DNA from 2 places in the Streptomyces sp. SD15 genome. Region 1 is predicted to be linked to the other one. Evidence: riboswitches for the same ligand, from Rfam matches in the RefSeq annotation. Region 1 holds a riboswitch; the other holds the start of a gene.
The links. Region 1 has a riboswitch for thiamine pyrophosphate ahead of ACX28W_RS10545 (purine-cytosine permease family protein). Riboswitches for the same ligand answer to the same signal wherever they lie in the genome.

Region 1 (15,523 bases):
CCCGCGCCGGCCTACGGCTGTCTTCGCCGGTGCGGACATCGTTGCCATGGGTGTGCTGGAGGCGCTCACCGAAGCCGGGTTGTCCGTGCCCGGTGACATGTCGGTGGCCGGCTACGACAACACGACGTTCGCCTCCTTCGGTCCGATTTCACTCACCAGCGTCGACCAGGCAGGCCACGAGATCGGCGAGAACGCCGCGCGCCTCCTCCTGGAGCGCATCGCCGACCGTCAAAAGGCCCCGGTCCAGGTCAAGCTCTCCCCCACGCTGGTGCCGCGCCGGACCACTGCTCCTCCCCCGGAGTGAAGAGGGGAAACGACCTATGCAAAAAGGGCCCTCACAGGCTTTCACCTGCGAAGACCCTTCGCACCGTCGGGACGACAGGATTTGAACCTGCGACCCCTTGACCCCCAGTCAAGTGCGCTACCAAGCTGCGCCACGTCCCGATGCGTCTCACCTGCGGTCACCCGCGTGATCGTGCAGGTAAACACTACCTCACGCGCAGGGGAGGACCTGCACACGAGGAGGTCACCGGGTCGGTGTGCTCAGTTCGGCCGCCGCGGTGCGCAGTGCGTCGGCCAACTGTTCTACGGCGCCTCGCTGGACGAGGTCGAGAAGGCCGTCGAGTCCTGGGTGCCGCCGTACAGGGAACGCCGCCCCGACCTCAGGAGCAGCCGCTCTCCCCGTAGCTATGCCTTGCCGTCGGCGAGCTTCCACTCCCGGTGCAACGTGCCCAGCGGGATGCTGTGCTGGAAGACGGGCGTGCCGAATATGGACAGCTGGATCTGCAGGGTGCCGCTCAGGTCGATGCCGCCGTAGACGGCCCAGGCGCCTGTCGCTTCGACGTCGGTCTTCGTGTCGGAGCCGACCGGGGAGGTGACGTCGACCGTGCCGGCGGCCTCCCCGCGCAGATAGGGGGCCAGGTCGGCGGTGACGCCCACGGTGCCGTACAGACCGACGGTGGCCTGCGCGCCGAGGGCTGCCTTCACACTTCCGGCCGCGGTGACGGAGGTGCGTACCGGAGTGCTCTCCATGTGCGACTCGTTGACCGGTGTCCAGCCCTTGGTCAGGCCGAAGGTGCCGCCCGCCTTGAAGTCGCCCTTGAGGTCCTGCTCGATGTCGACGGTGACGCGTCCGTCGCCGTTGATCTCGAAGTAGCAGGTCAGGTCGAGGTTCACGACGACGGGAATGGGGCCGACCTGAAGGACGGGGTCGGCGTGCAGCTTTGCGAACGGCACTCGCACCGGCTTGGTGGAGGCGGCGGCGCGCCCCTTGAGTGCCCACTGCGAGGTCCAGTCGCCGGAGACACCGAGGTAGGCCGCCGCCGGTCCGGATCCTGTGGAGTCGCCGCCGTAGGAGAAGTCGACCTCGGGCTTGACCTGGACGAAGCCGGATACGGAGGCCGCCGCCGAGGCCGGTGCCCCCTCGGCCGTGCCGACCTGCGCGGCGACATCGACCCGCAGGCTGCCGAGGGGGACCTTCGCACCCTCGGGACCCGAGTGGATGTCTCCCGTCCTCGTCCAGGAGACCTTCACGTCGGGCAGCAGCCGCTCCACGTCGAAGGACGCGGGATCGACGGGGACGGTGCCCTTCGCCTCGTCGTCGCCGAGCAGCGCGTTCAGGGTCGCCGGCGCGGTCTGGACCTCGGTGCCGCCATCGGCGTCGCCGATCACCTTGGTGACCTCGGCGAGGAGTCCGTCGGGAGCGCCGGGCGCGGGGGCGCTGGCGATGACATCTCCGACGGCGGTTCGGCTCGGCGCCGAGGAACTTCCGGAGGTGGGAGACGGCGACGTCCCCTTGTCCACAGCGGATATGACGGCTCGTCGGGTTCTGCTGTCGTACGACGCCACCTTGAGCGCGGTCTTGCGGGCCTTCCCGCCGGCCGCACCGGGCCGCGCCACGGCGGTCGAGGTGGCTGCCGGCTCGGGCGCGGCGGCGACGGCGAGCGGTTGGCCGCTGTCCGCGGTCGCGGCGGCCGAGGTGTCGGCGTCCGGGGTTTGTTCGACGGCGGAGGAGGAGCGCGGGCCGGGGTCTGCGGAGCAACCGGCGGCGAGGAAAAGGGCGGATGCGGCGAGCGCGGGCATGACGGCGCGCAAGGGCCGCTTGCGGATACGCAAGATCAGTCCTGAGGGGGGTGGGGGCGGCAAGGAATTACCAGCGAGTAACTAGATGTGAGCATGCCATGGAGTCATGAAGGCCTGCTTCACATTCCCGCTCCCCCTGAGGGTGACGTACGCCACGCCCACGGGCCAAGAGCAGTTGGATACCAGTATCAACTGGCCGGAATTACCTGGTAATTGACGATCCGTCGGATCGATGAACGAGGACTCGCCGGGCAGACCGACAGGCCGGGAGGGGCCGGACGACGACGGCGCCGCCCCGCCCCTCCCGGCTCCCCGTCAGGCGTTGGGGTCGAAGGGAATACCGGCCGGCTTGGCCTTCACCAAGTGGTTGTTGAAGTTCCCGTCCTTGAGCCCGAACACGGCACTGCCGAAGTTGTATTGGCTCAGCTTGTCGCGCAGGCCCGCGGGGTAGCCGTTCCAGCCGACCAGGGCGGGGAACTGCCATACGTGGTCGTGGTTCTCCGGCGGCTCGTCGTTGGTGTTCGCGGGGCGGAAGCAGTGCGTGCTCAGACCGTCCTTGTGGTAGACGATCTTCGGGTGCGTCCCGTCCCAACGGATCTGGTCACGGCCGTAGATGTTGAAATTGCCGTGGGCGGAGGTGGAGACATACTGGGCAACGTCGTTCTGCACCCAGACCACGACGTGCTCCCAGTCGTGGCGGTGCCCGCCGAGGCCACTGCCGGCCACGGCCTGGTCCTTCTCGAAGTAGAGGCCGTACATGATCGCGCACCAGCCGTTGTTGCACTTCTCGCGTGAGTAGCCGTTGGTGTTGTCGAGGTCCGAGGCGTCGCGGCACTGGCCGTTGAGGGCACCGGACGGATTGAGGCCGCCGTTGACCGTCCCGTCGGGGCCGATCGCGGGACTGGAGTAGCAGCCGTCCGTGTCGTAGTCGAAGGCCGGCTGGAACGTCTGCTCAAGTCCGTCCGCGTTGGCGGGCAGGGCCGTGGGCGGCGCGGCGAGCGCGCTCCCCGGAAAGGCCACGACCAGCGCGACGGCGCTGCCGAGGATGAGCGAGACCTTGCGGATGCGCGAACTTCTCGTCACTACGTCCCCTTGATCGACCGCGATGTGGGCACGGGCGGCCGGATTGGCATGCCCGGATCACCTTTTCCCACTTCGTCGACAACGCAAGCGTCGGGAGGTGACGCCGTGATGAAGGGTCAGCCAAGGGAAGAATTGGGCGAGTTGGACGATGCGCAGTTGGGTGGGGGCGGGTGACCGCCCTGCGCGCACACCGGACTACGGCAGAGAGCCCAGTTCGGTTACTTCCCCCGCGGGAACGGCTCCCCGGCCGCAGAGTCCGTTGCCCCTACGCTTCCCGAGTGGGCATCGCCGCGCTGTCCACCTCTCGGATCACGCCGGTGAGCTGCATTTTTCGCGCACCGGTCGGCTGGGCCCGAGGCGCCGCGACGCCTTGGTGTCCGCCCCGTCCCCGCGTCGCCGCAACCGCAGTTCGCCCATCGGAGTCCCTCAGGACGTTGGCCGCCCACGGGGGTTGCGGCCAACAGATTCCAGGGGGAAACCATCATGCGCACTACATCTGCGTCCGCACCCGCATCCAGCTCCGGCCGACGCGCCACCGCGCTCGGACTCGCCGGTCTGCTCGCCACCGCGGTGATCGCCACGACCACCGCGTGCGCGGGGAACGCGGACACCGCCGTCCGCTCCACCAGCACCAAGACGGCCTCGCCCAACGGGCTGTCCTCGGTGGAGGGCAAGGCGTACGGCTACAACCCGTACGCCTGGGCCACCCGCAGCCCGAGCACGATCGGCGTCTACGGCATCACCCTGCACGGCCAGAGTTTCAGCAAGGGCGGCCAGGTGAAGATGCTCCTCTACAAGGACTCCCGCATCCCGGGCATTCCCAGCTGGTACAAGACGGCCACCGCGCGCACCGTCTGGGGGCGCCCCGGCGGCGGCTTCGACGTCACGACGGGCCTGCTGGACTGCACAGCCTACGGCTACGCGCGGAACTCCACCCTGATGGTCCTCGACGTCACCACCAACACCTGGTCCAACAAGGTCCGCGTCTCCACGGGTTGCGGAAACTGAACGATCCGGCAAGGGCAGGCGTCCGTACGGAAGCGCGGGGACGGCGTGGGCGGCCTCAAGCGCCCGTTTCGGGTCCCCAGTACTCCGGGCCGATGCCGCGCCAGTCGATCAGTGGGGACACCGCCGCGGTCACGGGGTCCACGTCCAGACCCGCGCGACGCAGGAACTCGGACAGGTCCTCGAGGTTGTAGGCCAACCCGAGGTTCTCTCCGTGCACACGTACTCGGCGCCCGCCGGTCTCCGCCGGCGGGGCCACGATCACAGGCAACGGTTCGGACATGGTTCCAGCCTCGCCTGTCCGGTCCGGGCCTGCATCCCGACTGTGTGAACGTTCATGCCTTCTCCGTCTCCTTCCCGTCCTCGTTGCCGTCTCTCCTCCCGTCGCGAGCCCTGCGACGGGATCCCCACGGGCAAGAGGATTCAATCACGTGTTCGATTTCTGGCGCACCTCGTGCGCGCTGTCTCGTCCTGCTGAACAACTGCGGTGCGGGGGTGCTCCGCTGGTACGGTTCGATCGTGCCGCGCCTGGTGGATGTCCCTGGGTACATACGCTTTTGGACCGCCTCCGCAGGGCGCGCGGCGCAGCCTCGGTCACGAACTGCGTGAGGGGGTGGCCTGGGTCTACCGGCATCGGACTCTGGCGTCCATCGCACTGACCTCGCACGCGATGCTCCTGTTCAACACCGTGAGCACGGTCTTCGTGGTCTACGCGCTGTCGCCAGTCGGTGACGCCCGACCGGCTGCGGGGGCGGATGAACGCCACGATCCGCTCGTTCAACCGGGGGATGGTTGCGGTGGGGGCGCCGGTGGGCGGTTTGCTCGCCGACCAGGTCAGCTATCGGTTGCTGCTCAAGAAGTTCTACGCCGACACGGCCGACGAGGGCTCGATCAATCGGGGCCAGGCGCTGGAGACGATCGGCGACATGCTCGGCACCGCGACACTCCTTCCCGAGGTGGACGCCGCGCTCTACCGCGCCGCGGCCAAGATCCCGGGGGTCAGGGTGGTCGAGAACGCCAAGGACGTCGTGGGACGCCCCGGCATCGGCCTGAGTTTCAAGGACCGCGACGACCGCGACGTGTGGGTCTTCGACAAGAAGTCCCTCACCTACCTGGGCTCCGACAAAGTGTCGCTGCTCAGCGCCGAAGTCGTCCACAAGATCGACCCGAGGCTCGGGGTCAATGCTGTGCGCGTGTCCGCCAGCCGTGGTCGACCGGTCCGAGACCGGAACCGAGGGCGAATCCCGCCGCTATCGCGCCCGTGACGTAGTCCTTCGCCAGCCGCACCGCCTCCGGTACCTCCCGCCCCCGTGCCAGCTCCACCGCGATGGCCGAGGCCAGGGTGCAACCGGTGCCGTGTGTATGGCGGTTGTCGTGGCGCGGCGCCCGGAACCAGTGCTGGTCGACCCCGTCCGTCAGCAGGTCGACGGCCGCGCCGGGCAGGTGGCCGCCCTTCACGAGGACCCAGCGGGGCCCGTACGACAGGAGCCGCCGCGCGGCGCGGCCCATGCCCTCCTCGCTCGTCACCTCGATCCCCGTGAGCTCGGCCGTCTCGTCGAGATTCGGTGTCGCCACCGTCGCGACCGGAAGCAGGACGGTCCGTACGGCGTCCAGCGCGTCGTCCGCGAGCAGCCGGTCGCCGTGCTTGGAGACGCTCACCGGGTCCACCACCACGGGAGCGGTCACGTCCGACAACAGCTCGGCGACGGTCTCGACGATCAGGGGCGAGGCGAGCATGCCGGTCTTCACGGCCTGCACCCCGATGTCGTCCACGACACTGCGGTACTGCGCGCGCACCACCGCGGCCGGAAGTTCCCAAGCACCTTGCACACCAAGGGAGTTCTGCGCGGTGACGGCGGTCACCACGCTCATGCCGTGCGCTCCCAGCGCGAGCATCGTCTTGAGGTCGGCCTGGATACCCGCGCCGCCGCCGGAGTCCGATCCGGCGATGGTGAGGACACGGGGCGGGGCGGCGGGCGTCATCGGGGGCATGGTGGTGTCACTCCGTACGGGAGGGGGTGAGGGGGACGAGGGGGATGAAGGGTGCGGGTCAGTGGCGCGCACGCAGCGGGGCGTACACCGCCAGGGCCACCACGAACGCCACCCCGTAGGCGAGGTCGGCGCCGTGCAGGGCCTGCGCGACCGGGCCGACGTACAGGCTGGTGCTCATGAAGGGCACCGCGGCGGCGAAGGCGACGACGAACGCCACCAGCGCGGGCCACCACGGCTGTGGTCGCGCGCTCTCGGTGGGCAGGTCGACCGGTGCGCCGCCGCGGGCCCTGGCCCGCAGGAGCCAGTCGACGGCGACGATCGCGACGAATCCGGGGATCCAGTAACCGACGAGCAGCAGGACGTTCTGGAAGCGGCTCGTGGTGTCGGCGGCGTGCATCCACAGCACGAGCGGGAAGCCGAGTGCGGCGGCCAGCGCGGCGGCGAGCGGACGCGGCACACGCACCCCCATGGTCTGCAGCGCGAGCGAGCCGCTGTAGTCGTTCACGGCGTTGCTGCTCAGGGCGGCGAGCGCCACGGCGAGCAGGCCGAAGGCTCCGAGCGCGCCGCCGCCTAGCAGTGTGTCGACGCCCCGGGCCGTCTGGTCGGTGAAGACGGACGCACCCCACAGGCCGAGCGCCTGGACGGCCACGAAGGACACGCCGATGCCGAGGAGGGTGCACCAGAACATGCGCGGGCGGGACGACGTGCGGGGCAGATAGCGGCTGAAGTCGCTGGCGTACGGCGCCCACGACAGCGCCAGACTGAGCGCGATGGTGCAGGTCAGGACGAAGGCCCCGGCCTGGTCGGCGCCGTGCACGGTGGCGGCGGCAGCGGGGTGGGCGCCGTCCAGGAGCTTCACCGACAGGGCGGCGAAGGCGGCGGCGAGGGCGAAGGTCATCACGGTCTGGAGCCGGTGGATCGCCTCGTACCCGAGGACGCCGAGCGCCCCCTGTGCCGCCATCATGACCAGGACGCCCAGCCAGAACGGCCAGCCGCACAGCTGGGCCAGGGCGTCCCCGCCGAAGAGGCCGATCAGCGCGTCCCAGGCGATGGAGGACAGCCATTGCAGGGCGCCCGGCACCACCACGGCCCGCCCGAACGCCAGCCGGGCGAGCGGCAGCTGTCCCGCGCCGGTCTGGCTGCCCCAGGTGCCCAGATACGCGGTTGGCACGGCGCCCAGCAAGGTACCGAGGACGACGGCGACGAGCGCGGTCGAGAAGTCCAGGCCGAGGGCGATGCCGACGGTGCCGGTGAACACGCCGGTCATGGTCAGGTTGGGGGCGAACCAGACGGTGAACAGGCGGCCGGGGCTTCCGTAGCGATGGTCCTCCGGCACCGGGGCGATTCCGCGCGCCTCTACGCGCAGATCACCGGGTGCGGCGGGCATCCGCCCGTCGAAAACGCCTTGCGGGCCCCCGACGGCCACCTCACCACGGGCATACGGCAACGACATGAGACATCCCTCCGCCAGTCCTAACTGGTTCAGGTTCAACGGGTGTGATCTCAGCCCTCGTGCGGGGCACCCCGTGTCCGGTTCGGCGGTCAGGATAGCCCGGTCCGCGCCCGCGCCCCAGCGGAGGGCTCGCAGCGAGGGGTCCGGGGAGGCGGATCAGGAATCGACGCGCGGCTCCCAGCCCTCGTACGCCGCCGTCAGCAACCCCAGCACACCGTTCGCGGTGACCTCGCGGGGGTTGGGGTACGCCTGCCCGGCGACCTCGGCCGCGGCCACCGCCAGGTCCGCCTCCTTCAGGCCGAGTTCGGCGAGGGAGCGGGGGGCGCCGAGGCTTCCTGCCAGGTCGCGGAGCGCGCGGGGGACATCGTCGGTGCCGAGGGCGCGGGAGAGGGCGATGATCGCCTGGGGTGCGGCCGGCGCGTTGTACGCGAGGGCATACGGGAGGACCACCGTGTGTGTCTCGGCGTGCGGCAGGCCGAAGGTGCCGCCGAGGACGTGGCACAGCTTGTGGTGCAGGCCCATGGTGGTGGCGCCGAGGCAGGCGCCGCAGAGCCAGGCGCCGTAGAGGGCGCGGCCGCGCGCCTCGAGGTCGTCGGGGGCGGCGGCGAGGAGCGGCAGGGCCCCCGTCATCGCGCGGACGCCCTCCTCAGCCATGAGCGAGACGAGCGGCGAGACGTCGGGGGCGTACAGGGCTTCGACGGCGTGGGCGAGCGCGTTGATGCCGCTGGTGACCGTGAGGGGGACGGGGAGCGAGAGGGTGAGTTCGGGGTCGTAGACGACGCTACGGGGCTGGACGGCCGGGTCGCGTCCGGTGCGCTTCGCGCCGTGCTCGGTGAGTCCCCAGACCGGGGTCATCTCGGAGCCGGAGTAGGTGGAGGGCACGGCGATCAGGGGCAGGCGGGTGCGCAGCGCGATTGCTTTGCCGAGCCCGATCGCGGAGCCGCCGCCGACGGCGACACAGCCGTCGGCGCCCACGGCGCGCACCACCTCGACGGCCCGGTCGGCGACCTCGACGGGTACATGCATCCTGGCCTCGGTGTGCAGCCCCGCGCAGGCGTCGCCCAGCGCGTCCGCGACCGCTCGTGCCGTGGCCTCGCCGCGGCTGCCGCAGACCACCAGCACCCTGTGCAGACCGAGCCGCGCGACCTCAGCGGGGGTCGCGGACACCGCGGCGCCGGGCCGGAAGACGACGCGGGCCGGCTGGGTCTCGTACGAGAAGTCGAGAGGGGTGTTCATGGGGTTGTTCATACCGGCTCCAGTACGAGGTCGAAGCGGGCGTACTCCCGCGGGTGATCTTGTCAGGGCCGCAACGCCCCGGGTGACGCCGTATCGGCGCCGACGCCCGGGTCCAGGAAATGGAAGCCCGGCTGGGGATATCTGAGGAATTCCTGCTCGGAGGCGGGTGAGGTGTAGGCGCCCGCGAGGGAGAACACGACGCGGTCACCGGCCCGCAGTCCCGGCGCTCGGGCATGTCGGACCAGAACGTCCTTCGGAGTGCTCAACTGGCCGGTGAGGGTGACCCGTTCGCTCCGCACCGCCGGCCGCGGCCAGAGGTACGGCCACAGATCCACTTCGAGTACGGACCAGGGCTGGTCGCGCTTCTTGGCCGCGGGGGTGCTCAGATGAACCGCGGTACCGCGGACGACGGCGAAGTCCTCACTGGGGCCATGCTCGACGTCCAGCACCTCGCTCGCGTACCAGCCGCAGTACGCGGTCAACGCACGACCGGGTTCGATACGCAGCGTCAGCTCTGGGTGAGCGGACGTGAGTTGGGCGAGTCCTTCGCCGTACGCCTTCCAGTCGAAGCGATGCTCGGGGTCGTCGTAGTCCACCGCCATGCCACCCCCTACGTTCACCTCGGTGAGGTGAAGGCCGTGCCGCGCGGCCAGTTCCGAAGTCCAGTCGACGATGGCCCCGGCGACCGCCAGGTGTTCCGGAGCGTGCAGACCGTCGACCAAGTGCGCGTAAACACCGCGGAGTTCGAGCGCCGGATAGCTGCCGTCGGTGAGCAGGCCGATGATCGTTTCCGCCTGCGCCGGGTCGAGGCCGGAGCTGGTGCGGCGGCGGTCCGTCGCGAGGTCGGTTCCGGCGAGCAGGTCGTCGGCCACCGGGAGGTTGAAGCGCGGCAGGATCGCCACCTTGCCGTCCCGAGCGTGCCGTTGGGCCAGGCCGGCCAGCATGTACAGCTCGTACTCGCTCTCGACGTGGAAGCGCGTCACGCCCCGCTCCAGCGCGTCCGCGAGCTCCGTCGGGGTCTTGTCGGTGCCGCCGAAGGCCAGCGGACGGTCCGGTACCGCCTGGGTGACGTAGGAGAGTTCGCTGTCCGAGGAGACCTTGTAGCCGTCGACGTACGGGCCGAGAGCGGTCAGGATCTCCGGTTCCCGGTTCGCCTCGGCCGCGTAGTACAGCTCGACACGCTCGGGCAGGGCGGCCCGCACGAACGCGGCATGTGCACGCAGTGCCGCCAAGTCGTATACGTAGGCCGGTAGTTCGGTGGGAGGCAGGGTCAGGATGCGGTCGCGCACCGCAAGCGGGGGTGTGATCATGGGGAACTCCGGGTCGTGTGGCGCAGAATACCGGTGGCACCTGGCGAGGGAGGCGAGCGCCCGACGACGAGGCAGAGCGAGCGGCGCGCGGTCCGGCGACCCGGCCGGACGGCAGGCGCGGGTGGCAGCGGCAGCCTGGCGGGCACGAACGCCCCGGAGCGTTACACGTGCCACGGAAGGCGCAAGGATCACCGGGGCCGTGGTGTCCCGCTCCCGGTGCCCGGCCCGTCGATTCCGGCGGAGCGTGTCGGGAATACCGACCGACCGTCCGGTTCGGCACAGTGGTGGGGGACCAGGAGACGCGCGCCGTCGCCTTCCGGCTCGCCGACGCCCACGCTCGCGGGGCCGGCGCCCTGTGGCATCTCACGATCATCCTGTTCCGCGACTCCATACCCGAGGCGGCCACGGCGACCGACAGCCGCTCCGCGGCATGGCGCAGCTGACCGGGCGAGAGATCCACTCCCACCGGTGTCCATCCCAGCCCGGCGAGCGCGGGCGCGTGGGCGCCCGTCCCGCAGCAGACGTCCAGGCACGGCCCGTCCCCCGGGCCCAGCAGATCCTGGATCGTGGCGTGCACCCGCTGGATGTATGCGCCTGCCGCGGGCGACATGAAGTCGTTGTACCAGTCGGCGTGTTCGTCGTACAGCGCTGTCGTCCCAGGACTCATGCCGCCGACGCTACGGACGCGCCGCGGGTCGTGCGGCCGTGTTCGCCCAGGGCTTCAGACCGCACCGGAGGGCGTGGTCCTGCGGACACTCCAGTCGAAGCTGCCGCGACAGACCACCGTTCCCGCCGCGTCGGTGACCTCGGCGTGGGTGGCGAGCCGCGCCCGGTCGGTCCGGCCCGACAGCAGGGGCAGCAGGGTGTGCCGGGCCTCGTCACTGAGGCGGCAGGCGGCCACCAGCCGCCCTCGTGCGGGGGCGAGGAATTCCAGGGAGGCTGCTCTGCCCAGGGGTACGACCCCCTGGAAATCGCCGTCGTCCGAGCTCGCGGCGATGATCGCGCCCAGCCCCACGGCGTCGACGAGGGTGATGAGCCCGCCGGAGTGCAGCGAGCCGATGACGTTGGTCAGCGTCTGCGGTGTCTCGAGCGCGACCTCGGCCGCGCAGTCGGCGGCCCGGAGCACCTTGATCCCGGCCGTCCGGTGGGCCGGGACCGGCTCCAGCAGGGTGCGCGCCACCGCCGTCATGTCCATCGCCGCAGCCTCGCACGGGCTCCTTACGGCCGAGTGAACGACCGAGTGAACGACCGAGCGACTTGAGGGACAACGGCCGGGCGCCTCTGCGGCAGGGCGTCACCGGGGCGCCGACGGGTCGTGCACGGCGATCCGGCGGTGCGGGCGGCGCACAACGCCCAGCAGTTGGTCAGCCGCTGAGCGTCCGAACCCATTGAGCCCGGTACCGCCGCTGTCGGTACCGGGCTCGGTCGATTCCCTGTGCGGGCTCGGTCGACCACGTCGGCCATGACAACGTTTCGGCCGGATCTCGTGCGGTCGATCAGCCTCCATCGAGGACGAGGTCGGCCGCTCGCCATGCCATGGCCATGATCGGCCCGTTGAGGTTGCCGGACACCATGGTCGGCATCACCGAGCAGTCGACGACCCGCAGACCCTCGACACCGCGCACCCGCAGCCGCGAGTCGACGACGTCGTCCTCGGCCGGCCCCATCGCGCAGGTCCCGACGGCGTGATAACCGCAGCGCCCGTGTTCGAGCCCGGCGTCGATGATCTCCTGGTCGCCTCGCACCTCGGGACCGGGCAGGGTTTCGGCTTGAATCCGCCGGGCGATCGGCTCGGTCTCGAAGAGTTCCCGCATCCGTCGGAAGAGGGCTGTGCCCACGCCCCGGTCGTGTTCGGAACCGTAGTAGTTGGCCGTGATGGCGAGCGGGGCCTCGGGATCGGCCGAGGTGATGTGCAGGCTTCCCTCGGCGGTGGGGCGCAGTACGTAGCCGAGGCCCATCAGTCCGGGCTCGCGCTCCACGCCGTTCTCCTTGCCGGGTACCTCCGGTTCGAGGGAAATCGGCGCGATCAGCAACTGCGCGTCCGGGCGCGCCAGTTCGGGGCGGGTCTTGAAGAAGGCGATCACGTCGAAGGCGGGCGCGGCCAGCGGTCCGCGACGGGTGGCCAGGTACTTCAGCCCGGACAGCCCCTGCCGGAGCGGCGTGCTCAGCGACTTGTTGTAGCCGAGGTTGTCCGCGAGCCGGTACTGGACGACGAAACAGCGGTGTTCACGCAGCCTGCCACCGACGTGCGGACTGTCGGCCACCACGTCGACGCCTGCCGCCTTCAGTGTCTGTGCCGGGCCGATGCCCGACAGCTGGAGGATCTTCGGCGTGGCGATGCTGCCCGCGGAGAGGATCACTTCGCGGCCGGCGCGGAACTCGGCCTCCTGTCCTTTGCTCCGGGTGCGGACGCCGACGGCCCGGCCGTTCTCGACCAGGACCTTCGTGACCACGGTGTCCACGGCCACGGTCAGGTTCGTCCGGTCCTGGGCCGGGTGCAGGAAGGCACGGGCGGCGCTGAACCGCTCCCCGTCCTTGATGGTGGCCATGGCGTAGCCGATGCGCTCGTCGTCGCTCGCGTTGAGGTCTTCCGTACGGCTCCAGCCGAGGTCGGCGCCCGCCGCGATCGCTTCCTCGCAGAGCTGTTCCGGCCGCGCCGCGGTCGAGATGTGCAGCGGTCCACCGGCTCCCCGGACCTCCGAGGCACCGAGCGCGTTGTCCTCGATCCGCTTGAAGACCGGCAGCATCGTGTCCCAGCCCCAGCCGGGATTGCCGAGCCTTTCGAGTTCGTCGTAGTCGGCACGGTCACCACGGTTGTAGACCATGCCGTTGACGGAGCTCGATCCGCCCAACGTCCTGCCTCTGGTCCACAGTTCGACCCGGCCGGTCGGCCCCACCGGCTCGACCGGGTAGTGCCAGGCGAACCGGGGGTCGCCAAGGAGCTTGCCGAAGCCCTTGGGCATCCTGATCAACGGGCTGGAGTCCCTTCCTCCGGCCTCGATCAGCAGCACGCTCGTCCGCGGGTCCTCGGAGAGGCGGTTGGCCAGCACGCAGCCGGCGGATCCGGCCCCCACGATGATGTAGTCGTACGCCGTCACAGGTGCACTCCCTCTGGTCGATGCCGCCGCGCCACTCCCCGAAGGGGCGGAACTCTTCGTCCTGCCACCAAGGACGGACCGGCGGCATTGTCCTTGCTGACCCGGCCCGGAAACTCGGGCGGGCGCTCGGCGAGGAACGACTCGCTCCCCTCCGTGGGGTCGGGGCCGCCCGCCGATCCGACTCACGATCTGCGAGTCGAGTCGGTGCGCCGTCATCGGGTGGGCCTCGCCGAGCATCCGCCACATCATCTGCCGGGACAGGGCGACCGAGATGGCCGAGGTGTTGTCGGCGGACTCCCGGCCAGTTCGTACGCCGCCGGGAGCAGTTCCTCGGACGGGTGCACGAAGCGGACGAGCCTGGCCGCCGGCGTCTCATCGAGGCCGAAGACCCGGCCGGCGTCCACCCATTCCATGGCTTGCTGCGTACCCACCGCACACGGCAGGAACCAGCTCGCGGCGGACTCCGGCACGATGCCCCGGCGCGCGAGGACGAACCCGAACTTCGCCGAGGTCGAGGCCGGCCGGATGTCCATGGGCAGGGGCATGCTGGCCCCGACGCCCGCCGCCGGGCCGTTGATCACGGCGATGACCGGCTTGGCCGAGGAGTAGATCCGCAGCGCGAACCGGCCGCCCCCGGTGTCCCGGTGCCGTGCGCCCGCCTTGCGGTGGTCGAAGGAGCCGCCGCCCGAGCTGACGTCGGCGCCCGCACAGAAGCCCCGCCCGGCGCCGGTCACGCGTACGTCGTCGTCGGCGGGGCGGCGGCGGCCGCGTCCAAGACGTCCAGCAGGTCGCTCATCATCTGCGCGGCGATCACGCCGTCTGACTCAAGCCCTCGGCGACTCATGGTGAACGCAAGAGTCCGGGCCGCGCTGAAGGGCCACCCCGGCGTTCCTGCCGCGGGGGCTCGCGGCGCGCCGGGGACCGGCTGGCCCCATCATGAAGAGAGGGAGCGTGCAGCCGTGGCGGCTACGGGACGGTACGGGAGAGTGTGTGGCGAGGGCACCGATCGACTACGAGGCACTGTTCGCCGCGACGCCCAGCCCGTATCTGGTGCTGGGTCCCGATCTGGTGATCATTGCTGTCAATCAGGCGTATCTGACGGCGACCGGCTTTGTCCGGGGGGATCTGGTGGGCCAGTACCTGTTCGACGCGTTTCCCGACAACCCTGGGGACCCGCAGGCCGACGGGGTGCGGAATCTGGCTGCGTCTCTGCACCTGGTCCTGCGCTCGAAAGAACCGGACACCATGGCGGTGCAGAAGTACGACATCCCCGTCGCCGGCCGGCCAGGAGTGTTCGAGGAGCGATGGTGGTCCCCGATCAACACTCCCGTCCTCGGGCCGGACGGGCAGGTGGCGTGGATCATCCACCGAGTGGAAGACGTGACCGATTACGTGCTCTCCCGCCCGTTGGTCCCCCGCCCGGGAAGGGTGCTCAGTGAGCGGGAGACGACCGAGGCCGAGCTGTACGCGCGGGCCCGCGAGCTGCAGCGGCTGAACGAGGAACTGCGTAGGGCCCACGCGCGGGAACGCCAGGTCGCCGTCACCCTGCAGGAGGCCATGCTCCACTCGCCCGATCTGGCGCGGCACTCGAACATCGCCGTGCGCTATCTGCCCGCCGCCGGATCGCTGAACGTGTGCGGCGACTGGTACGACGTGGCCGACCTGCCCGATGACGGCTTCTCGGTCGCAGTCGGCGACGTCGTCGGCCACGGCCTGGAGGCCGCCGCGGTCATGGGCATGCTCCGCAGCGCTCTGTCCGCCGCCGTCCGGGCCCTGTGCGAGCCCGCCAGAGCCCTGGAAGTCCTGGGCCTGTACGCCCGCTCGGTGGACGGTGCACTGGCCACCACGGTGGTGAAAGTCGTCATCGACGTCCACGCCCACCAGATCGCCTACAGCAGCGCGGGCCATCCTCCGCCGGTCCTGGTGCACGCCGACGGCACCTTCGACCTGCTCGACCAGGCCACCGACCCACCGCTGGGCGCCCGCCTCCACCACATGCCTCGCCCGCAGGCCGACCTGCTCTACACCCCCGGCGACACCCTCGTGCTCTACACCGACGGACTCATCGAACGCCGCGGCGAGGACATCGATACCGGCCTGCACCGTCTCACCGACGTCCTCACCCGCCACCGCGACATGGCCCCCGAACACCTCGCCGACACGGTCCTCGCGCACCTCGGCGTCAGCGGCGGCGGCCGCGACGACATCGCCCTGATCACCGTGGCGCTGTAGACCACGAGCGAAGAACCGACCGAGGTCGACGT
Region 2 (15,523 bases), on a different contig from region 1:
ACCCACTCGCCCATGGGGTCGCCGGGCGGGTCGCCCCGGACCGCGAGGATGTTCCGGATACCGGCGTCCGCGTACTGGCCGATGATGTTGCGCAGTTCCGCGATGGAGTGGTTGACCGCGGTGAGGTGGGCCACCGGGGTGAGCGTCGTGTCGACGACGATCTGTTCGGCCTCCTTGACCGTGCCCGCGCGCGTGGAGCCACCGGCTCCGTAGGTCACGGAAACGAAGTCGGGCGCGACGGCCTCGACCCGGCGGAGCGCGTTCCACAGGCTCCGCTGGCCCTTGGGGGTCTTCGGCGCGTAGAACTCGAACGAATACGTCGTCTTGCCGGTCGCGAGCATGTCGCGCACGGTGCGTGCGCGGTCAGTCCTGGTGGAAGCAGATCCGAGGGCCATACCCGCAGGTTAGCCAGGGGGCGCCGGTCACCCAACCGAACTGGAGAGAATTGTCCGATATGTCGATTTGTTGTCCACCCCTCGGACAACCGTCGGACAACTGATCCGGACGGCCGTGCGGAGCTATGCGTGACGCAGTCGCTTCGCGAATTCTCCCGCCGCCGCTCCCGGATCGTCCGCCTCGGTGATCGCCCGTACGACGACGACACGGCGCGCGCCCGCCTCCAGCACCTCGTCGAGATTGCCGAGGTCGATGCCGCCGATGGCGAACCAGGGCCGGTCCGTGCCCAGCGCGGCAGTGTGACGCACCAGGTCGAGGCCGGGTGCGTGGCGGCCGGGCTTGGTGGGGGTGGGCCAGCAGGGGCCGGTGCAGAAGTAGTCCACACCCTCCTGGACGGCGGCGGCCGCGGCCTCGGACTCGGCATGTGTGGAGCGGCCTATCAGGACCTCGTCGCCGAGAACGGCGCGGGCCGCGGGGACCGGGAGGTCGCCCTGGCCCAGGTGCAGGACGTCGGCGCGGGCCGCGTGGGCGACGTCCGCACGGTCGTTGACCGCGAGGAGCTTGCCGTGGCGGGCGCAGGCGTCCGCGAAGACCTGGAGGTGCTCCAGCTCCTCGGCCGCCTCCATGCCCTTGTCACGCAGCTGCACGATGTCGACGCCGCCCGCCAGGACCGCGTCCAGGAACTCGGCCAGGTCGCCCTGGCGCTTACGGGCGTCCGAGCAGAGGTAGACGCGGGCGTCGGCGAGCCGGGTGCGGGCGGTGACGGCGTTCTCGGGCATGCGTGTGTCCCCCGTGGTGCGGTGCGTACGGACCACGTCGGCCCGGGGTGGTCCGGGGCCGATCGTGGTCCGTACGCCGGACGGTTGTCGGATCAGACGGCGAGCGCCTGGGCGCGGCGCTTCACCTCCGTGCCGCGATTCTCGCTCAGAGCCTGCGCGGGGGTGCCGGGCAGGGTCGGGTCGGGGGTGAAGAGCCACTCGAGCATCTCTTCGTCGGTGAAGCCGTCGTCCCGCAGGAGCGTCAGGGTGCCGGACAGGCCCTTGACGACCTTTTGCTCGGCCCCGTCGATGAAGGCGGCGGGGACGTGCAGCGCGCGGTTCTCACCACGGCGTACGGCGATCAGCTGGCCCTCCTTGACCAGCTGCCGGACGCGGGTCACCTCGACATCGAGCATTTCCGCGATGTCGGGGAGGGTGAGCCAGGCGGGGACGAGAGCATCGATCTTTGCGTCAATCTCGGTCACGGGACAAGCCTGCCATCCCGGACTGACACTCGGTACCCGAGCACCCTCCGAGCCGGGTTCCGAGTCTCGCGGATCGCATGCGTTTTCGATTGCCCGCGCCGCTACGCCGTCGCGTCCTTCAGGGGGCGGGACGGGTCCGGGAGCAGTTCCGGGTTCATCGGCGTACCCGCCTCGATCAGGCGGCGCCCTTGAGCCAGGTCCCTGGGGCGGCCGACGGCAAGGAGGGCGACGAGGCGGGCCTCGCGGAGCCAGCAGACCGTCCAGCCGGCGCCCGACGGGTCGCCGCGCCAGATCGTCGTGTCGGCGAGCGCATGGTGGCCGACGTACTGGACGAAGCGGCCGAACTGCTCGGACCAGAAGTACGGGACCGGGTCGTACGCCGCCGGCGCCTCGCCGATGATGTTCGCCGCCACCGTGCGCGGGCCCTGCAGAGCGTTGTCCCAGTGGTGGACGAGGAGTCGCTCCTCGTACCGTCCCGAGGGGAAGGACGCGCAGTCGCCCACCGCGTAGATGTCCGGCACGGAGGTGCGCAGGTGCGCGTCGGCCACGATCTCGCGGTGAGCCCCGAACTCGATGCCCGAGTCGGCGAGCCAGGCGGTGGCGGGGCGGGCGCCGATACCGACGACCACGGCGTCGGCGGGCACCCGGGAGCCGTCGTCCAGGATCACCGCGCCGGGCTCGACGCTCTCCACGCGCGCGTGGGTACGCAACGACACCCCACTGTCGGCGTACCAGGCCGCCATGGGGTCGGCCACCTCGGCGGGCAGTACCCCGGCCAGCGGCCGGTCGGCGGCCTCGACGACGGTCACCGCGCACCCGGCCTCGCGTGCCGCGGTGGCGAACTCCGCGCCGATCCAGCCCGCCCCGACGACCACGATGTCGTGCTGCCGGGCGAGCACGGGGCGCAGCCGCTCGGCGTCGTCCAGGGTGCGCAGCAGATGGACGCCAGGTACGCCCCGCGCGCCCGGCAGCTGGATCGGTTCCGCACCGGTCGCGAGGACCAGGACGTCGTACGGCACCGGCCCCGCCTCGGTATCCAGCTCATGGTCCGCGGGGCGCACGCCCAGCGCCTCGCAGCCGAGCCGCAGTTCGATGCCCAGTGCCTCGAAGTCGACGTCGAAGGCGGAGCCCTCGGACTTGCCGAGCAGCACCGCCTTGGACAACGGCGGGCGGTCGTACGGCTGGTGGGGCTCGGCGCCGATCAGCGTCACGCCGCCGGTGAAGCCCTGGTCGCGCAGGGCCACCGCGGTCTGCACGCCGGCCATGCCCGCGCCCACGATGACGACCCGCCGTGCCGTACGCCCCTGCGTCTGCGTCTGCTCGCTCACCTGATCACCATAGACAACTGACAATCCGTCAGTCAGCGGACGTGCTCAGTGACCTGTTCCACGTCGCCCGTCGAACGTTCGGCCTGTTCGGCCTGCTCCACCTGTTCCACCACGCTCGTCCCACTGCCCGCCTGAGACTCCCACTCCCATGTCTCCTCCAGGCGCAGCCGCCCGTCGGGAAGCTCCACGACGAGCGACACGCAGTGCCCCGCGGACGTGGCGCCGTCCCGCTTCAACTGCACATACCGGAAGTCGAGGCGGTCGCCCTCCCGCGTCCCCACCAGATGGCCACGCACGACATCCCCGCCCGCGTACTCGGCCCAGATCTCGCCGTCCCGCTCGTGATAGGCGAACCGGGTGCGGGTACCCACCTGTCCCGGCGCCTGATCGGCGACCGGGGCGAGGACGAGTCCGTCGAGCGAACGGGCCATGGACGGAGGCTCCCTTACTGAGACATACGGCAGCGGGCTAGGGTAGCCAACGTGCTGCATCTCCCGGGGGACGACCCCCGGACCCCAGCACAGAAGACCACTCGCGGGAGCCCGGACGCACCGGGCTGAGAGGGAGGCTGGCGGCCTCCGACCGTACGAACCTGATCCGGGTCATGCCGGCGAAGGGAGGGGCTGGACGCCCATGTCGCCTACACGTACACATACCTCAGACGTCCTTGTCATCGGGGGCGGAATCATCGGTCTCGTCACGGCCTGGCGGGCCGCTCAGCGCGGGTTCGCCACCGCGGTCGTGGACCCCGAGCCCGGCGGCGGAGCCGCGCGCGTGGCGGCCGGAATGCTCGCCGCCGTCACCGAGCTGCATTACGGCGAGCAGACCCTGCTGGGCCTGAACCTCACCTCCGCGCGCCGTTATCCCGACTTCGTGACCGAGCTCACCGAGGCGACGGGCCAGGATCTCGGCTACCGCCGGTGCGGCACGCTGGCGGTCGCGCTGGACGCCGACGACCGCGCCCATCTGCGCGAACTGCACACCCTGCAACAGCGGTCGGGGCTCGACTCGGAATGGCTCAGCGGTCGCGAGTGCCGCCGCCTGGAGCCGATGCTCGCGCCCGGTGTGCGCGGTGGGCTCCGGGTCGACGGCGATCACCAGATCGACCCGCGGCGGCTCGCGAAGGCCCTGGTCACGGCGTGCGAGCGGGCCGGAGTGAGGTTCCACCGGGCGTGGGCGGAGCGGCTGACCGTCGTACGGGAGCGGGCCGCCGGGGTCGTCACCACGGACGGCGACCGGCCGACGGCGGGGCAGGTGGTGCTCGCCGCGGGAAGCCTCAGCGGGAAGCTCGAGGGCGTCCCCGACGACGTGCTGCCGCCCGTGCGTCCCGTGAAGGGGCAGGTGCTGCGGCTGACCGTGCCGCAGCGGTACGCGCCCTTCCTGAGCCGAACCGTGCGGGCCGTCGTGCGCGGGAGCCAGGTCTATCTGGTGCCGCGCGAGAATGGCGAGCTCGTCGTGGGCGCCACGAGTGAGGAGCTCGGCTGGGACACCACGGTGACCGCGGGCGGGGTCTACGAGCTGCTGCGCGACGCCCATGAGCTGGTCCCCGGGATCACCGAGCTGCCGCTCACGGAGACACGCGCCGGGCTGCGCCCCGGTTCGCCCGACAACGCGCCGCTGCTCGGGCCGACCGGACTCGAGGGGCTCCTGCTGGCCACAGGCCACTACCGCAACGGCGTCCTGCTCACGCCCATCACCGGGGACGTGATGGCGCACGTCCTGACCACCGGGGAGCTCCCCGACGTGGCCCGCCCTTTCACGGTCGGGCGTTTCAGCGCCGCCGCCGTCCGCACGGAGCAGCCCGCATGAACATCTTCGTCAACGGAGAACGGCGCCTGATCGCCGCCGACACCGCCCTCGACACGCTCGTCGCCGCCCTGACGGCGGCGCCGTCCGGTGTCGCCGCCGCACTCAACGAAACCGTCGTCCCGCGCGCGCAGTGGTCGTCCACGTCCCTCTCCGAGGGAGACCGCGTCGAAGTCCTCACCGCCGTCCAAGGAGGCTGACCCATGGCCGACGATCCCTTTGTCATCGGGGGTACGCCCTTCTCGTCCCGTCTGATCATGGGTACGGGGGGTGCGCCCAGCCTCGATGTCCTGGAGCGCGCGCTCGTGGCGTCCGGCACGGAGCTGACGACGGTCGCGATGCGACGCGTGAACCCTTCGGCGCACGGGTCGGTGCTGTCCGTGCTCGACCGGCTCGGCATTCGCGTGCTGCCGAACACGGCGGGGTGTTTCACCGCGGGAGAGGCCGTACTGACCGCCCGGCTCGCGCGCGAGGCGCTCGGCACCGAGCTGATCAAGCTGGAGGTCATCGCCGACGAGCGCACGTTGCTGCCCGATCCGATCGAGCTGCTGGAGGCGGCGGAGGTGCTGGTCGACGACGGGTTCACGGTGCTGCCGTACACGAACGACGACCCCGTGCTCGCACGCAGGCTCGAGGACGTCGGGTGCGCCGCGATCATGCCGCTCGGGTCGCCCATCGGGTCCGGCCTCGGGATCCGGAACCCGCACAACTTCCAGCTGATCGTGGAGCACGCGCGCGTGCCGGTGATTTTGGACGCGGGGGCCGGGACGGCGTCGGATGCGGCGTTGGCGATGGAGCTCGGGTGTGCGGGTGTGATGCTCGCCTCGGCCGTGACGCGGGCGCAGGAACCGGTGTTGATGGCGGAGGCCATGAAGCATGCGGTGGACGCGGGACGGCTTGCGCGGCGTGCGGGGCGGATTCCTCGGCGGCGATTTGCCCTGGCCTCGTCTCCTGAGGAGGGCGTGGCGCGGTTGGATCCCGAGCGGCCTGCCTTCTAGCCCCCGGCGCTGCGGTTTTTTCTCCCGCCCGCGCACCGCCCGTTTCCAGTCCAGTCGATTGGAAGGTGGGCGTCGCCCGTGGGGGCGGCTCACCGTCGTCGGGTGCGGGGTGCGGGGTGCGTTGTCGTGGACGGGGGCGAGGTGCGTCACAGGTCCGCTGCAGTCCCGGGCCGGTAGAGGCCGAGTGGGCGGTGTTGACAGTGGCGGCTCGTACACTCGCCTGCGTGGATACGACCCTTCAGGACCCGCTTGTCGGGCGCGTGCTCGACGGCCGCTATCGCGTCGACGCACGGATCGCGGTCGGCGGGATGGCCACGGTCTATCGGGCCCTGGACACCCGCCTCGACCGCGTGCTCGCGCTCAAGGTGATGCACCCGACACTGGCCGCCGACGGCTCGTTCGTCGAGCGGTTCATCCGGGAGGCCAAGTCGGTGGCCCGGCTCGCGCACCCCAATGTGGTGCAGGTCTTCGACCAGGGCGCGGACGGGTCGTACGTCTATCTGGCCATGGAGTACGTCGCCGGGTGCACCCTGCGCGACGTGCTGCGCGAGCGCGGGGCCCTGCAACCGCGGGCCGCGCTGGACATCCTGGAGCCGGTGCTGGCCGCCCTCGGCGCCGCGCACCGCGCCGGGTTCGTGCACCGCGACATGAAGCCGGAGAACGTTCTGATAGGGGACGACGGCAGGGTCAAGGTGGCGGACTTCGGACTGGTGCGCGCCGTGGACACCGTCACGAACACGACGGGGGCCGTTCTCGGCACCGTGTCGTATCTCGCTCCGGAGCAGATCGAGCACGGCACCGCCGACACCCGGGTCGACGTCTACGCGTGCGGCGTCGTTCTCTACGAGATGCTCACCGGCGACAAGCCGCACTCCGGGGACTCCCCCGCCCAGGTGCTCTACCAGCACCTCCACGAGGACGTACCGGCTCCGTCGGCCGCCGTGCCGGGGCTGGCCTTCGCCCTGGACGAGCTGGTCGCCTCGGCGACCGCCCGCAACCCCGAGGTGCGCCCGTACGACGCGGTGGCGCTCCTCGGCCAGGTCCTTCAGGCACGGGCCGGGCTCACCGCCGAACAGCTCGACGCCGTGCCGCCCCGGGCGCTCGCCGCGGGCCACGACAACGCCGAGGACCGTACGAGTGTGATCCCGCGCTCGCTGTCCCTGCCGCGGCTGCTGCCGGTCAACGAGGACGACGAGAACGACGCCGCCGTACTCAACCGGACCAGCCGGTTCGAGCACACCAGCCGGTTCGAGTCCGGGCCGCCCCCGGCGTCGCGGCGCGCCTCGCGCCCCCGGAGCGGAATGCCCGCACCTCGGCGCGGGATGGTCGCGATCGTCGCCGCGATCCTGCTGGTGTTCGGCCTCGGCGCGGGCGTCTGGTACATCAACTCCGGCCAGTTCACCAAGGTCCCGCTGCTGCTGGCGCAGACCGAGGCGCAGGCCAAGTCGCGGATCGAGGGAGCCGGTCTCGACGTAGGGAAGGTCACGCGGCGAAACAGCGACACCGTCAAGCGCGGCACGGTCATCAGCAGCGACCCGGCGCCAGGCTCCAGGCTCCGTGACAACGGCTCCGTGGCGCTGGTCATCTCTTCCGGCCCGGCGACAGTGAAGGTGCCCGATCTGCAGGGCTACCGGCTGGACAAGGCGAAGGCCGTGCTGAGAGACGAGGGCCTGGCGCCCGGCATGGTCACCCGCACGTTCAGCGAGGACGTCCCCCGGGGCTTCGTGATCAGCACGGACCCGGATGCGGGGACCACGCGGCGTTCCGGGTCGGCCGTCGCGATCACCGTCAGCAAGGGCAGCCCGGTGGAGGTCGCGGAGGTCACGGGCGCGTCCGTCGAGGACGCCACGGCGGAGCTGGAGCAGGCGGGTCTGAAGGTGAAGATCGCCTCGAAGCAGGTCAACTCGGAGTTCGACAAGGGTCTGGTCGCCGAACAGTCGCCGGGCGCGGGCCGCCAGGCCGCCGAGGGCGACACCGTGACGCTGACGATCTCCAAGGGTCCCGAGATGGTCGAGGTCCCGGACGTGGTGGGTGACAGCGTGGACGACGCGAAGCAGACTCTGGAGGACGCCGGGTTCGAGGTCGACGAGGACCGCGGACTGCTCGGACTCTTCGGGGACACGGTCAGGAGCCAGTCGGTGGACGGCGGTGAGACGGCACCCAAGGGGTCGACGATCACCATCGAGATCCGCTGAGGCCGGGCGGGAGGCAGGCGTGAGGTCCGCCGACGGGGCGCCCGGGAGCGCGTGACACTCTGATGGGCGTGACCAGCAAGCAGCTCCGCAATCCCGTCGGCGGCCATGTTCCCGTGGCCGGCGGCCTCAACTCCGTCGGCCTGACCTACGCGCGCGACCTCCGGGCCGAGACCGTCCAGGTGTTCGTCGCCAACCCGCGCGGCTGGGCGACGCCCGCCGGAAACCCAAGGCAGGACGAGGAGTTCCGCGCCGCCTGCGCCGCCGAGTCGATCCCCGCGTACGTCCATGCCCCGTATCTGATCAACTTCGGCTCGCACACCGAGGCGACGGTCGAGAAGTCGGTGCAGTCGCTGCGGCATTCCTTGCGGCGCGGGCGGGAGATCGGTGCCCTGGGCGTGGTCGTGCACACCGGGAGCGCCACCGGTGGCCGGGACCGGTCCGTCGCGCTCCAGCAGGTACGTGAGTATCTGCTGCCCCTGCTGGACGAGCTGACTCACGACGACGACCCGTTCCTGCTGCTCGAGTCGACCGCGGGACAGGGTGCCTCCCTCTGCTCCCGCACCTGGGACTTCGGGCCGTACTTCGACGCGCTGGACGCCCACCCGAAGCTGGGCGTCTGCCTCGACACCTGCCACATCTATGCGGCGGGCCACGACCTGACCGGGCCGAGCGGCATGCACCAGACCCTCGATCTGCTGGTCGACACCGTCGGCGAGGGCCGGCTCAAGCTGATCCACGCCAATGACTCCAAGGACGTGGTCGGCGCCCACAAGGACCGCCACGAGAACATCGGCTCCGGCCACATAGGCGAGGATCCGTTCCGCGCGCTGATGACCCACCCCGCCACCGAGGGCGTACCTCTGATCATCGAAACGCCGGGCGGGAAGGAGGGACACGCGGCGGACGTGGAACGGCTGAAGAAACTCAGGGACGACTGACCTCGGGAATACCCCTAGGGGGTATATGGTTCTGGCTCGGTGCAGGAACCGTCGTCCGACGCTGGGGGCTGCCATGCGGCACGAAGAACACGCGCACCACGAGGAGCAGGCGCGCCACGAGGAACACGCGCATCACGAGACGCACACGCACCACCAGGAACACCCGACCGCGAGCTGGTCCATGGCCGTCCAGGCCACCCTCCACTGCCTCACCGGCTGCGCCATCGGCGAGGTGCTCGGCATGGTGATCGGCACCGCCCTCGGCTGGGGCAACGTGCCGACCCTGATCCTGGCGATCACGCTCGCCTTCTTCTTCGGCTACGCGCTGACGCTGCGCGGAGTGCTGAGGGCGGGCGTCGGCCTGAGGACCGCGATCCGGGTGGCACTCGCCGCCGACACCCTCTCCATCGCCGTGATGGAGCTGGTCGACAACGGCGTGATCACGCTATGGCCGGGGGCGATGGACGCGAACCTCGGCGACCCGCTGTTCTGGAGCGCACTCGCCATCTCGCTGGCGGTCGCCTTCGTGGTCACCACCCCGGTCAACAAGTGGACCATCGGCCGCGGCAAGGGCCACGCCGTGGTGCACCGGTACCACCACTGACCGGCGCTCGTACGCTAGAGAGTCAGAGCTCGGGGCCGTCCCCGGGCTCCTCCTGGTACGAGTAGCGCTGCTCGCGCCACGGGTCGCCGATGTTGTGATAGCCGCGCTCCTCCCAGAAGCCGCGACGGTCGGCCGTCATGTACTCCACACCGCGGACCCACTTGGGCCCCTTCCAGGCGTAGAGGTGGGGGACGACGAGGCGAAGCGGGAAGCCGTGCTCCGCGGTGAGCAGTTCGCCGTCCTTGTGGGTGGCGAAGATCGTGCGGTCGGAGGCGAAGTCGTCGAGGCGCAGATTCGAGCTGAATCCGTACTCGGCCCAGACCATGACATGAGTGACGGCGGGCGCGGGCGGGGCGATTTCCAGGATCGTACGCGCCGGGATGCCGCCCCATTCGGCCCCGATCATGCTGAACTTCGTGACACAGTGCAGATCGGCCACGACCGTGGCGTACGGCAGGGCCGTGAACTCCTCGTGGCTCCAGCAGTGCTTCTCGCCGTCGGCGGTGGCGCCGAAGACCCTGAAGTCCCAGCGTTCGGAGCGGAACTTGGGTACGGGGCCGTAGTGAGTGACCGGCCAGCCGCGCTGCAGTCGCTGCCCCGGCGGAAGCTCCGGCTGTGCCGCTTCTCCAGTTCTGTGCTCCACCGGCTGACCCATGACTCCATCCTGACAGACCCGGGACAGTGCCCCTGACCAGCTTCGGCCCTATTCGGGGCAACTCCTACTAAGCGTGCACTTACTGGACGTCTCCGAGGCGCCGGTGCGAGGATGCGGCGCAACCTGCCCAGTTCCCGCCTGGAAGGAGCCTCTGCGATGCAGGGCGACCCCGAGGTCCTCGAGTTTCTGAACGAACAGCTCACCGGCGAATTGACGGCGATCAACCAGTACTGGCTGCACTACCGCATCCAGGACAACAAGGGCTGGACGAAACTCGCCAAGTACACGCGCGCGGAATCCATCGATGAGATGAAGCACGCGGACAAGATCACCGAGCGCATCCTCATGCTGGACGGCCTGCCGAACTATCAGCGGCTTTTCCACGTCCGTGTGGGGCAGACACTCACCGAGATGTTCCAGGCCGACCGGCAGGTGGAAGTCGAGGCGATCGACCGCCTCAAGCGCGGGATCGAGGTGATGCGCGCCAAGGGCGACATCACGTCCGCGAACATCTTCGAGTCGATCCTCGCGGACGAGGAGCACCACATCGACTATCTGGACACGCAGCTCGAGCTGGTGGAGAAGCTCGGCGAGTCGCTCTACATCGCGCAGCAGATCGAGCAGCCGGACAGCTGAACGGCTCAGGGCCTGTCCGGCGGATCATGCCGGAGACGCGGGGTCTGGCACGCCGATCTGCGGCGTTGTCGTCGGTTGCCGACGCTCCGCGTCGACGCCCTCCTCCGCCTTGCAGCTCGACGCACCAGACCCCGGTCGCCTGCGCTGACAAGGCGCCGCTGCTTCCCTCCGGCCTGCCGCCGGACAGGCCCTAAGCGGCCTCGTCCAACGACGCGGACATCGGGACCTGCGAGAGAACCGGCCTACCCTCGTCCGCGAGCTCACGGCGCGGGCACGCGCCCCGGCCCAGCAGGGCCTGAATCCGGCGGACGCACGAACCACAGTCCGTGCCCGCCTTGCATGCCGACGCTATCTGCCGGGGGGTACAGGCACCGCCCTCCGCGTGCTTCTTCACCTGCGCCTCGGTCACACCGAAGCAGTTGCAGACGTACACGCGGTTCACCTCCCGGCGGGATTCATCAGGTCGTGCCATCCCCTTAATCGGTGAGGCTAACCTAACCTTACCCGTCTCACAGGGTCCATAAAAGTGGAGAGGGGCGCGGATCGTATGTGATCCGCGCCCCACTACACGCGCCCGTAACAGGCGCACCAGCCAGTGGACGGCTACTGGTCCCGGTACATCTCGGCGACCAGGAAGGCCAGGTCAAGGGACTGGCTGCGGTTCAGACGCGGGTCGCAGGCCGTCTCGTAGCGCTGGTGCAGGTCGTCGACGAAGATCTCGTCGCCGCCACCCACGCACTCGGTGACGTCGTCACCGGTGAGCTCGACATGGATGCCGCCCGGGTGCGTGCCCAGACCCTTGTGGACCTCGAAGAAGCCCTTGACCTCGTCGAGCACGTCGTCGAAGCGGCGGGTCTTGTGACCCGAGGCCGCCTCGAAGGTGTTGCCGTGCATCGGGTCGGTCACCCAGGCCACGGTCGCGCCGGAGGCGGAGACCTTCTCGACCAGCTCGGGCAGCTTGTCGCGGACCTTGTCCGCGCCCATCCGCACGATGAAGGTCAGGCGGCCCGGCTCGCGGTCCGGGTCGAGACGCTCGATGTACTGCAGCGCCTCCTCGGCCGTCGTCGTCGGGCCCAGCTTGATCCCGATCGGGTTGCGGATCTTCGAGGCGAACTCGATGTGCGCGCCGTCCAGCTGACGGGTGCGCTCACCGATCCACACCATGTGGCCCGAGACGTCGTACAGGTGGCCCGTACGCGAGTCGACGCGGGTCAGCGCCGACTCGTAGTCGAGGAGCAGCGCCTCGTGGGAGGCGTAGAACTCGACGGTCTTGAACTCCTCCGGGTCCGTCCCGCAGGCGCGCATGAAGTTCATCGCGTTGTCGATCTCACGCGCGAGCTGCTCGTAGCGCTGGCCGGACGGGGACGACTTCACGAAGTCCTGGTTCCAGGCGTGCACCTGGCGCAGGTCGGCGTAGCCGCCGGTGGTGAAGGCGCGGACCAGGTTGAGCGTGGAGGCGGAGGCGTTGTACATCCGCTTCAGGCGCTCGGGGTCCGGGATACGGGCCTTCTCGTTGAAGTCGAAGCCGTTGACCGAGTCACCGCGGTAGGTCGGCAGGGTCACGCCGTCGCGGGTCTCGGTGCCCTTGGAGCGCGGCTTGGAGTACTGGCCGGCGATGCGGCCGACCTTCACGACCGGCACCGAGGCGGCGTACGTGAGCACGGCGCCCATCTGGAGCAGGGTCTTGAGCTTGTTCCGGATGTGGTCGGCCGACACCGCATCGAAGGCCTCGGCGCAGTCGCCGCCCTGGAGAAGGAACGCCTCTCCCTTGGCGACGGACGCCATCCGGGCGCGCAGCTGGTCGCACTCGCCCGCGAAGACGAGCGGCGGATACGACTCGAGGTCCGCGATCACATCGCGCAGAGCCTCGGCATCGGGGTACTCGGGCTGCTGCGCCGCGGGCAGGTCTCGCCAGGTGTTGCCAGCGCTCGCACTGGACTTAGCGTTCACGGTCACCCGTACAACATTACGGGGTCATGTCGGGCGTCCACCCCCATGCCCATCAATTGAGACGGGCAGCGCTCGATCGGGAGTGCTCCGGGCGTCCCCGCGAGGGGTCCGCGCGGCCGCCCGGAGCAGGCATGTTGCTGATCCACCTGCTAATCCACGTCGAGCCGGTCCCGGTCGATGGAGATCGTCACGCCGCCGTGGGTCTCGGTCGTGTCGCCCTCGTACTGGTGAACGCGCTGGTGGTTGGCCCACAGGCTCGCGGGAATCGTCGGATCGGCGGTCGTCGGCAGGCCGTTCCAGCGGGCGAAGTGGATCACGTCGGGCAGGGTGATGCGACTGCGGTTGGTCACCACGTCGGTGACCAGGGACGAGGTGCTGCCGTACGCGCCGGAGCGGTAGCCCAGTGTGTGCAGGCGCTCGGTGTACGCGTCGAGGTAGGACAGCACCTGGCTGGTCACGGTGGGGTCGGGGTCGTAGTGCTCCAGGTCGTTGTAGATCACCGTGCCCTTGTCGAAGCCCAGCGCGGCCGCCTGCCGGGCCGCGTCGTCGGCGGCTGCGATGCCCTCCGGCACGGGGTTGGTGATCGGCACGCAGCTCCCCGTGCAGCTGCCCCCGTCGGCGGAGGGTTGCCGGCCGACGTACAGCGGGAAGAACCGCCAGCCGTTGGTGTACTGCGTCCGCAGCCATCCGGCGGTGAGTCTGGGCTGGGCGCAGGCGCGGTTGATCCCGCCGATGTAGACACCGACGGCTCCGTAGTCGGAGTCGTCCCGCCAGGCGTCCATCGCCGACTGGCCCGGCGCGGTGCAGGCGTCGAAGCCCTCGCCCCGGAAGGACGTCGCGTCGACGGGGAGGGGCGCCGCGGCGGGCGCCCCGGCGGTCGGCTCGGCCTGCGCGGCGGCGACGGGCAGACCGGCGCCGCGCAGGATGTCCCGGATCCGCTTACGGTCCTGCCCGTACGCGGCGGTCACGGCGATCCGGTCGGCGGTGACCCGGTAGGTGCGGGCGGTGCGGTTCTCGGTGGCGGTGCTCCGCACGGCGGCGGTGGGCTGGATCAGCAGCGCTTCGGTATGTCCTGCGGCTCCCGCCGGACAGTCCTGCCGGTCGCCGGGCGTGCCGAAGTACACCGCGTGCCGGTCGAACCGGACGCAGACGTCGGGATGTTTCTCCAGGTCGACGATCTGCCAGGAGTCGGGGACGGTGAAGTCGTGGCCGCGGTAGCTGACCGTGGTCGTGTCGTCGGTTTCGGTGGCGCGGGCGGCGCCGAGCGGGCCTGCGGCGAGGGCCGCTGCCGCGGCGAACACCGTGAGCGCGCGGACGCCTCCGCGGCGGAGCTGGGATGAACGGACTGCGTGGATGGCTCACTCCTCGGTCGGGCTTGATTGCCATGCCATCCATGGCCGGTGACCGGGCAGTCCGAACGTCGCGCGCGATCGGTTCACGCTGTTGCCCGACCCTCGACGTCGGGTAAGGTGCGGCGCATGTTCGCGCACTCGACCCAGAACTGGTGGTGGACCGCTCATCCGGCGGCCCACTGACTGCGCGTACGCAAGACTTCGCGAAGGCCGCCCGAGGGGCGGCCTTCGGTGTTTCCCGGGGTCGTTCCTCTCCCAGCGCCTCTCCCCATGAGCTCTCTGAGTGAGAAGGAACAGACCGATGAACCTGCTCGACCTGCTGGACGATCCCCGTCCGTTCGCCCTGCTGCGCCGCCGCACTCCGGGCCACGACCACGAGACCGTGGAACTGCTGCTCGGCCCGGTCGGCACCTTCGACCGTCTCGCCGACCTCCCCGACGAAGGCCTCGCGCTCATCCCGTACCGGCAGATCCGGGAACGCGGTTTCGACGTCCGCGACGACGGCACCCCGCTCGCGGCGCTGATCCCCGAAGAGAGGTACGAACTGCCGCTGGAGCAGGCGCTGTCGGAGCTGCCGACGCACGATGTGCGGGTCGAGGGCGGCGGCTTCGACGTCGCCGACGAGGAGTACGCCGACATCGTCGGGCGCGTGCTGCGCGAGGAGATCGGACGCGGCGAGGGCGCGAACTTCGTCATCCGGCGTACGTACGAGGGGGAGATCCCGGGGTTCGGGAGGGCCGACGCCCTTGCTCTGTTTCGTCGGCTGCTTGTCGGGGAGCGCGGCGCGTACTGGACGTTCGTGGTGCACACGGGGGAGCGCACGCTGGTGGGGGCGAGCCCCGAGGTGCATGTGCGGATGTCCGGCGGGACCGTCGTGATGAACCCGATCAGCGGGACGTACCGCTATCCGGCCGAGGGACCCTCCGTGGACGGCCTGCTCGGCTTCCTCTCCGACGGCAAGGAGATCGAGGAGCTCTCGATGGTCGTCGACGAGGAGCTCAAGATGATGTGCACGGTCGGCGACATGGGCGGTGTCGTCATCGGGCCGCGGCTGAAGGAGATGGCCCATCTCGCGCACACCGAGTACGAGTTGCGGGGGCGGTCCTCGCTGGATGTCCGGGACGTCCTGCGCGAAACCATGTTCGCGGCGACCGTCACCGGGTCACCGGTGCAGAACGCGTGCCGGGTGATCGAGCGGCACGAGGTCGGCGGGCGGGGCTATTACGCGGGGGCGCTGGCCCTGATCGGGCGCGATGCGGGCGGGGCCCAGACCCTCGACTCCCCCATCCTGATCCGGACCGCCGACATCGACGCGGGCGGTCGGCTGCGGGTACCGGTCGGCGCCACGCTCGTACGGGGATCGGATCCGGCGGGCGAGGTCGCCGAGACGCATGCGAAGGCGGCGGGGGTGCTGGCGGCGCT

Region 2: linked by a shared signal. The riboswitch ahead of thiO (glycine oxidase ThiO) and the one ahead of ACX28W_RS10545 (purine-cytosine permease family protein) in region 1 are both predicted to bind thiamine pyrophosphate.

The regions. Positions count from the first base shown of each region.
Region 1 is NZ_JBTLMO010000008.1:64,934-80,456, reverse strand. Features, by position in the region: gene ACX28W_RS10585 (LacI family DNA-binding transcriptional regulator) at 1-304, shown strand, start outside; tRNA gene ACX28W_RS10580 (tRNA-Pro) at 371-444, opposite strand; gene ACX28W_RS10575 (hypothetical protein) at 688-2,082, opposite strand; gene ACX28W_RS10570 (NPP1 family protein) at 2,398-3,165, opposite strand; gene ACX28W_RS10565 (hypothetical protein) at 3,649-4,173, shown strand; gene ACX28W_RS10560 (hypothetical protein) at 4,229-4,453, opposite strand; partial or broken gene ACX28W_RS10555 (hypothetical protein) at 4,736-5,024, shown strand; gene thiD (bifunctional hydroxymethylpyrimidine kinase/phosphomethylpyrimidine kinase) at 5,350-6,162, opposite strand; gene ACX28W_RS10545 (purine-cytosine permease family protein) at 6,221-7,615, opposite strand; TPP riboswitch at 7,605-7,699, opposite strand; gene ACX28W_RS10540 (maleylacetate reductase) at 7,772-8,851, opposite strand; gene ACX28W_RS10535 (type III PLP-dependent enzyme domain-containing protein) at 8,914-10,161, opposite strand; gene ACX28W_RS10530 (hypothetical protein) at 10,446-10,604, shown strand; gene ACX28W_RS10525 (DUF4442 domain-containing protein) at 10,883-11,356, opposite strand; gene ACX28W_RS10520 (GMC family oxidoreductase) at 11,658-13,259, opposite strand; gene ACX28W_RS10515 (enoyl-CoA hydratase-related protein) at 13,505-13,993, opposite strand; gene ACX28W_RS10510 (PP2C family protein-serine/threonine phosphatase) at 14,250-15,491, shown strand.
Region 2 is NZ_JBTLMO010000006.1:150,392-165,914, reverse strand. Features, by position in the region: gene metF (methylenetetrahydrofolate reductase [NAD(P)H]) at 1-395, opposite strand, end outside; gene thiE (thiamine phosphate synthase) at 519-1,175, opposite strand; gene ACX28W_RS08520 (Rv2175c family DNA-binding protein) at 1,268-1,639, opposite strand; gene ACX28W_RS08515 (NAD(P)/FAD-dependent oxidoreductase) at 1,741-2,967, opposite strand; gene ACX28W_RS08510 (hypothetical protein) at 3,000-3,398, opposite strand; TPP riboswitch at 3,492-3,603, shown strand; gene thiO (glycine oxidase ThiO) at 3,601-4,776, shown strand; gene thiS (sulfur carrier protein ThiS) at 4,773-4,973, shown strand; gene ACX28W_RS08495 (thiazole synthase) at 4,977-5,771, shown strand; gene pknB (Stk1 family PASTA domain-containing Ser/Thr kinase) at 5,996-7,966, shown strand; gene ACX28W_RS08485 (deoxyribonuclease IV) at 8,035-8,904, shown strand; gene ACX28W_RS08480 (DUF4396 domain-containing protein) at 8,978-9,508, shown strand; gene ACX28W_RS08475 (sulfite oxidase-like oxidoreductase) at 9,531-10,163, opposite strand; gene bfr (bacterioferritin) at 10,320-10,799, shown strand; gene ACX28W_RS08465 ((2Fe-2S)-binding protein) at 10,990-11,271, opposite strand; gene ACX28W_RS08460 (class II 3-deoxy-7-phosphoheptulonate synthase) at 11,403-12,755, opposite strand; gene ACX28W_RS08455 (glycoside hydrolase domain-containing protein) at 12,899-14,050, opposite strand; gene ACX28W_RS08450 (trp operon leader peptide) at 14,228-14,284, shown strand; gene ACX28W_RS08445 (anthranilate synthase family protein) at 14,403-15,523, shown strand, end outside.